2 regions of the Paenibacillus sp. FSL k6-2145 genome follow, and region 2 is predicted to be linked to the other one. Evidence: riboswitches for the same ligand, from Rfam matches in the RefSeq annotation. Region 2 holds a riboswitch; the other holds the start of a gene.
What was found. A riboswitch is a leader RNA that binds a small molecule or an ion and turns the genes downstream of it on or off. The one in region 2 is predicted to bind thiamine pyrophosphate.
Positions count from the first base shown of each region.

Region 1 (3,552 bases), 230 kb from region 2:
AACATGAGGAGGGCATTATGCCATGGAAGATCGCAAGTTAACCGTCCGGGCTGTGGAACGGGCGCTGGATATATTATTATGTTTTACCACACGCAGTGATCTAGGACTCACCGAAATTGCCAGCCAGATCGGCCTGCACAAAAGTACAGTGCACCGTTTGATGGCTACGCTGGAGGATCGAGGGTTCGTGATCCGTGATGCAGCAACAGAGAAGTACCGACTTGGCATCCGAATCTGGGAGCTGTCAGCTCATATGTCCCGCAGTGACGATCCTGCTATTCTGCTGTTGCCTGCGATGGAGCGACTGAGAGATCGATTGGGGGAGACCGTGAGTCTGTACCTGCGTGATGGGAGTGAACGGATACGGATTCAGGCTGTGCAAAGTGATCAGGCGATTCGCCGAGTCGCCCCCGTTGGTGTTAGACTCCCGCTGTCTGTGGGCGCTTCCAGCAAAGTTTTGATGGCGTTTGCCACGGACGAGGATCGTGAAGAACTGATGAACGGCCCGGAATGGCCGGTGTTTATTGATCCCGCGGTGTATTTGGCGCAAATGGGAGATATCCGGGATAACGGATATGCGACGAGTTATGAGGAACGTGAGCCGGGAGCTGCCGCGGTATCTGTACCGATTATGGATCGCAGAGGCAATATTGCAGCTGCGCTCTCGGTCTCAGGGCCTGTCAGTCGACTCTCGCAGGAGACATTGCATGAATACGCACCTGTATTGAAGGATGCTGCTACGCAGATGGGGCTCATGTTATCCTGATGTTTATGTAAGTTTTTTTCTCCAATGGAGTTTGATCATTTGGAATATAAAGGTTGTTTTTATGTTCCGGTTGCGCTACTCTGTAATGGACGGCCCTACGGGGCCAGCTTCATTGAATATGAACGGCGGCTTATGTAAGCCGCAACTTACTAACGTTACTGGGGGAGTCCGAATTGTCCGGACTGAGACGGAATCGCATGAGATTCCGGACCCTTTGCACCTGATCTGGATCATACCAGCGTAGGGAAGTAATCGGCGATATGACCTCAACCACCTCATGATGTGACCCTTGTAGTCTCCGTTAAGGAGCTGATTGAAGGTGCATTATTGGTGATGGACATAAAAGTCGGTTCCTTCGGGGACCGGCTTTTTTATATACAGTGAACGGGCGATATAGCGCGTACTCCATTGACTTCTTTTTTCAATAACCTGCGAAAGTGGGCTTGTATGATGAGAGAGAAGTCACCATAGATTCATGATCTGTGGCAGCCTCCGTCTGTTGTTAACTGTACATGAAAAGTGTCTCCCCTGGTCTGGCGTAGGATCGCTCTTTCTTCTCTGCATTGCGCATGATTTGGGACAGGTACGTAAGTAAGCTAATGACGATACCAACCAAACAAGCGACGAACACTGAGGAGGAGACAAGCGAACATGAGTACAGGAAATCAAACGGGACAACAAGCGATGGAGCAGGAACATAACGGTCAGCAGGTGGAAAAAGAAACAGGAGCGGCCGGACGGATTCAGCCCTTTCCGGGCAGCCGCAAAGTCTACATTCAGGGCTCACGGCCGGACATTGCTGTACCTGAGCGTGAGATAGCCCTTCATGACACGAATACTCCCCAAGGGGTGGAGCATAACGAACCGCTACGTGTCTACGATACGAGCGGGCCGATGACCGATCCCGGATTTCATGCCGATATCCGTGCAGGTCTACCAGCCCTGCGTACCCGCTGGATCACAGAGCGTGGCGATGTTGAAGCTTATCAGGGTCGTACGGTTAAACCGGAGGATAACGGACTAAAGCCCGGAGGGAAGAGAGCTGGAGCCGAAGAGTACCCTGGATTGCGTGGCAAACCGCTGCGAGCACAGACAGGACGCTGTGTGACTCAGATGCATTATGCGAGGCAGGGAGTCATTACGGCAGAGATGGAGTTTGCCGCCATTCGTGAGGGCGTAGAACCGGAATTTGTAAGGCAGGAGCTGGCGAGTGGACGTGCGATTCTGCCATCCAACATCAATCACCCGGAGAGTGAACCGATGTTAATCGGTCGTCATTTTCACGTGAAGATCAATGCCAACATAGGTAACTCTGCCGTATCTTCCTCCATCGAGGAAGAGGTGGAGAAGATGACCTGGGCGGTACGTTGGGGATCGGATACGGTGATGGATCTGTCCACAGGCAAAAACATTCATACCACCCGGGAATGGATCATCCGTAATTCACCTGTGCCGATTGGTACGGTGCCGCTGTATCAAGCGCTGGAGAAGGTGAATGGCGAAGCGGAAGCTCTGACCTGGGAGTTGTACCGTGATACGCTCATTGAGCAGGCAGAGCAGGGAGTGGACTACTTTACGATCCACGCAGGTGTACTGCTGCGTTATATCCCCATGACCGCCAAGCGGATGACAGGCATTGTGTCTCGCGGTGGGTCCATTATGGCAGCATGGTGCCTTGCGCATCATCAGGAGAATTTTTTGTACACCCATTTTGAAGAAATCTGCGAGATTATGAAAAGGTATGATGTGGCGTTTTCGTTGGGAGATGGACTTCGTCCAGGCAGTATCTACGATGCCAATGACGAAGCTCAGATGGCGGAACTGGCTACGCTCGGGGAACTGACGCAGATCGCATGGAAGCATGATGTGCAGGTGATGATCGAAGGGCCGGGTCACGTGCCGATGCATAAGATCAAAGAGAATGTGGACTTGCAGATGGAGATATGTAAAGAGGCACCGTTCTATACGCTGGGGCCGCTGACGACCGACATTGCTCCGGGATACGACCACATCACATCCGCCATTGGTGCGGCCATGATTGGCTGGTTCGGCACGTCCATGCTCTGTTATGTTACACCAAAAGAACATTTGGGCCTGCCCAACAAGGATGATGTGCGGGAAGGGGTCATCGCCTACAAGATTGCAGCCCACGCCGCCGATCTGGCAAAAGGCCATCCACGTGCTCAACGCCGGGATGATGCATTGTCCAAGGCGCGCTTCGAATTCCGCTGGCGTGACCAGTTTAACCTGTCACTGGACCCTGAACGTGCGCTGTCCTACCATGATGAGACGCTGCCAGCAGAAGGGGCCAAAGAAGCTCATTTCTGCTCCATGTGCGGACCGAAGTTCTGTAGCATGCGCATCACGCAGGACATTCGTGCCTTTGCCGCGGATAAAGGATTGTCCGAGAATGAGGCTGTAGCAGCGGGCATGCAGGAAAAGGCCGAGGAATATCGGACACGTTCCTAAGCGCCGGTACAGCGCAAGCTGGGCAGTCTGACATCGTTTGTAGGTGAGAATACTGCTATTATGTCGTCTGCTTCATCTTACTGATCAGCTTCCTGATACTTTTTATCAGCATTATGGTTGATTGTCTAGCAGATGTTTAATAAAATGAATGTAAGTAAACACCAATAAGAGTAGCCAGGCCAATGGCTACTCCTGCACAGCATTTGCGGTGGGTATTCCTCCGAGTGCAGCAAGTTCAGATGAAGTGACCCGTCAGGCCGTCAACCTGTGGCGGGTCACTTCTTTTTACGATCGATGTATGTCAGGAGCGCAATAAT
Region 1 covers NZ_CP150267.1:2,862,065-2,865,616, forward strand. The annotation lists gene NZ043_RS12785 (IclR family transcriptional regulator) at 23-766, shown strand; TPP riboswitch at 917-1,030, shown strand; gene thiC (phosphomethylpyrimidine synthase ThiC) at 1,451-3,235, shown strand.
Region 1: another riboswitch for thiamine pyrophosphate. It lies ahead of thiC (phosphomethylpyrimidine synthase ThiC); the one in region 2 lies ahead of NZ043_RS13740 (ABC transporter ATP-binding protein).

Region 2 (3,552 bases):
TTTACCTCTAATTTCTGTCTAAGTATTATCCAACTTTTCTTTTGCCTCCATGACGATGACGCCGTATGCTAAACCGTTTCTCCAGCCAGGCAATCAGTACAAACAAAACGATCCCAAGTAAGGATAACAGCACAATAGCAGCAAACATCGCATCCGTGTTCATGTTGCTGGACATGCGGCGGCTGAAGTATCCGAGACCTTTGCTGCCACCGAGCCATTCACCAATCGTTGCCCCAACCACGCAGTACACCACAGACATCTTTAACCCCGAGAAAAAAGAGGGAAGTGCCAGCGGAACCTGGAGTTTGCAAAAAATATCCCACTTGCTGGCGCCCATGGTGAGCAGTAGTTCACGCTGCTCTGGATCGCCTTGGCGGAGTCCATCGTAGGTACTGACCACAATGGGGAAGAATGCGATTAAGAATACCACCGCGACTTTGCTCCACAACGTGTAACCAAACCACAGGATAAATACGGGAGACAAGGCAATCAGCGGGACGGTCTGACTGATCACGATGAAGGGATACAAGGCCTTTTCAATCGATCGATTCATATGCATGCCTGTTGCCAGCGTAATTCCAGTCACTATGGACAAGACAAAACCAACAACAACCTCCATAAAGGTAGCAGGCAGATGGATGGTCAACAGCAGACGACGATGCTCAACCAGTGAGCTTACGATGGCCGTGGGTGCAGGAATGATAAAGGAGGGCACCCATCCCATACGCACAATCACTTCCCAGATCGCCAGTAATAAGAACATGAGCATAATAAACAAACCATATTGGGAAAACGACCTCGGGAGCCACTTTGAACACCACGTCCAAACGCTAACCTCAGCTCTATCAATTTGCATGCAATTGTTCCTCCAGTTGTTGCCTCATCTGCACGAGAGCCGGTTCGTAGATCATGTCCGAATGCCTTGGGCGTGGTAAGGGAACCGTCATCTCCCGCAACTGCTGGCCTTGCCCCCCTGGAGTTAACAGAATGATACGGTCACTTAACAGCAGGGCTTCTTCGATGTCATGTGTAATGAACAGCACGGTTTGGCCAAAGCCCTCCCACAGCTCCAATAACCAGCGATGCATTTGTCGTTTGGTTAAGGCGTCGAGTGCACCGAAGGGTTCATCCAGCAACATGAGCTGCCCGCTTGTAAGCAAGGTACGCAGCAATGCCACCCGCTGCCGCATGCCGCCGGATAACTCATCTGGATAGGCCTGCTCATAACCGGACAAGCCGAACCTTGCCAATCCTGCGATGATATCGGCTCGTAGTTTGTTCTTGTTTTGTCGGCCTGGTGCCAGCTCGGCAGGCAGCATGCAGTTCTCCATGACGGTACGCCAGGATAACAGCAGATCTTTCTGCGGCATATAGGCGACTCGTCCGAGCCGTTGTCCTTGCGGTACATCAGCTATATCGATGGTGCCAGCGGTTGGCTCATGCAAGCCTGCAAGCAACTTGAAGAGTGTGCTTTTACCTGATCCGCTGGAGCCGATGAGCGAGACAAATTCTCCTTGTTGAACCTGAAGCGACACATTGGAGAGTACGGGTGAATCCTTTTTTTCGTGAAAAGCGAAGCTTACGTTGTGAATGGTTACATGGTTGGCCATCTGATCCTCACCCCCTTGATGTCAGACTGCTGGAATAACAACGGCATCCTGTACTCTGCAAAAGGAACAAAAAAGACCCACCCATTTCCGGAGAAATGAGTGGGTCTGTAAGTTAAATCCGCAATTTATCTTCACATACATGAAAAAATTCCGCTTACTAAAAGGCCGCTCCACTTCCCTCCGCTGGTATGATCCAGATCAGGTTCAAAGGGTCCGAATAGTCATATTCGTCTCAGCCGCAGGGGCTCCCCTAGTGCAAAAGTTCAAGATATGCAGTTGTGTGTTCAGCATATATCACTCGAACATGAACTGTAAAGAGGCAGCATGATAACTGAACAATTTACCTCGGCTCATGAACCCGATATAATAGGGATGGCCCGTATTGGCCGGATCACAAAATGCAGGTGGGATGTTCTCCCTCCTAGGCAGAATGGGGACCCGAGTTGAAAACGTTCAAAAAAGTATATATTGAGATCACGAGTATCTGCAATCTGGCTTGCAGCTTCTGTCCGCAGACGCAGCGTGCCAAAGGATTCATTGACCCTGAAGTCTTCAACAATATACTGGAACAAGTTAAACCACACACCAATCATATTTATCTACATGTCAAAGGCGAACCCTTGTTGCATCCCAAAATAGATCTGTTGCTTGATTCCGCACATGAGAAGGGACTCAAGGTGAACATTACAACGAATGGTACACTGCTGCCCAAGACTCAGCATAAATTGCTTGGCAAACCGGCGCTGCGGCAGATGAATTTCTCCCTGCACAGCTTCGATGGGCATGAAGGTTCAACAGATCGTGACGGATATCTGCGTCATATTTTGTCCTTTGTACATGAGGCCGTTAAGCACAATGTCATCATCTCTTTCCGACTGTGGAATCTGACGCAGGATAACTTCACGAATGCTCAGATGAATCGAAATCGGGAGACCCTTGAAGTGCTGGAACGTGAGTTCAATCTGGACTTCCGCATTGAGGAAAAAGTGGTTCCAGGCAGCGGGGTCAAAATTGCCCCAAATGTATACCTGAATCAGGACCACGAGTTCCAGTGGCCAAGTCTGGATGCACCTGAAGATGATGGCAAAGGCTTCTGCCATGCATTGCGTGGTCAGGCAGCTGTGCTTGTGGATGGAACGGTGGTTCCATGCTGTCTCGATGGCGAGGGTGTAATTAACCTGGGTAACGTGCACGAGAAGTCATTCTCGGAGATTATTGAGGGTGAGCGAGCGAACAATCTGGTATATGGCTTCTCCAGGCGGGAAGCTGTGGAAGAGTTGTGTCGAAAGTGCGGTTATCGTCAGAGATTCGGAGCCTGATATCTTATATCAGCAAGCCAGAAGACATTCAAGATCACACATTTGGAGACAAATGTAGTGGTCTTTCTTTGTTACCGGGGATTAAAGTGAGGGGTACATTACGTTACAAATGAGCATACCGTAGGTTGATATCAGCATATTGCTTGAGGGACCTGATATGCAAAAAATGCCGATATGAGAGGGATTGTGCGGTGTCATGATATATCTGATCTAATGATCATTCTAGTTACCTTCCTTATTTGGTAGGATTAGGTTGTGGGTCGGACAGAGGTGCACCTCTGACGAACTTCCAGAACAAGCTTAGGCTTGTACACTACCAAAAACGAGAGAATAAGGGAGGAATAAAATTATGAAAAAAATGTTGACGTTGTTGCTGTCCGCTGGTTTGGTTGCTTCTATATTTGGTGCCGTTCCGGCTGCGGCTGCACCTACCGTTGTAAATTCAACCATTGTGGTTCCAAAGGGCACGACCTATGACGGCCAAGGTAAAACATTTGTAGCCAATCCTTCCACACTGGGCGACGGATCTCAAGCTGAGGGTCAGAAACCAGTCTTCCGTCTGGAGGCAGGGGCCACGCTCAAAAACGTAAACATTGGATCACCAGCTGCTGATGGTGTTCACT
Region 2 covers NZ_CP150267.1:3,090,610-3,094,161, forward strand. The annotation lists gene NZ043_RS13735 (ABC transporter permease) at 26-856, opposite strand; gene NZ043_RS13740 (ABC transporter ATP-binding protein) at 846-1,610, opposite strand; TPP riboswitch at 1,769-1,872, opposite strand; gene NZ043_RS13745 (radical SAM/SPASM domain-containing protein) at 2,054-2,929, shown strand; gene NZ043_RS13750 (pectate lyase) at 3,279-3,552, shown strand, end outside.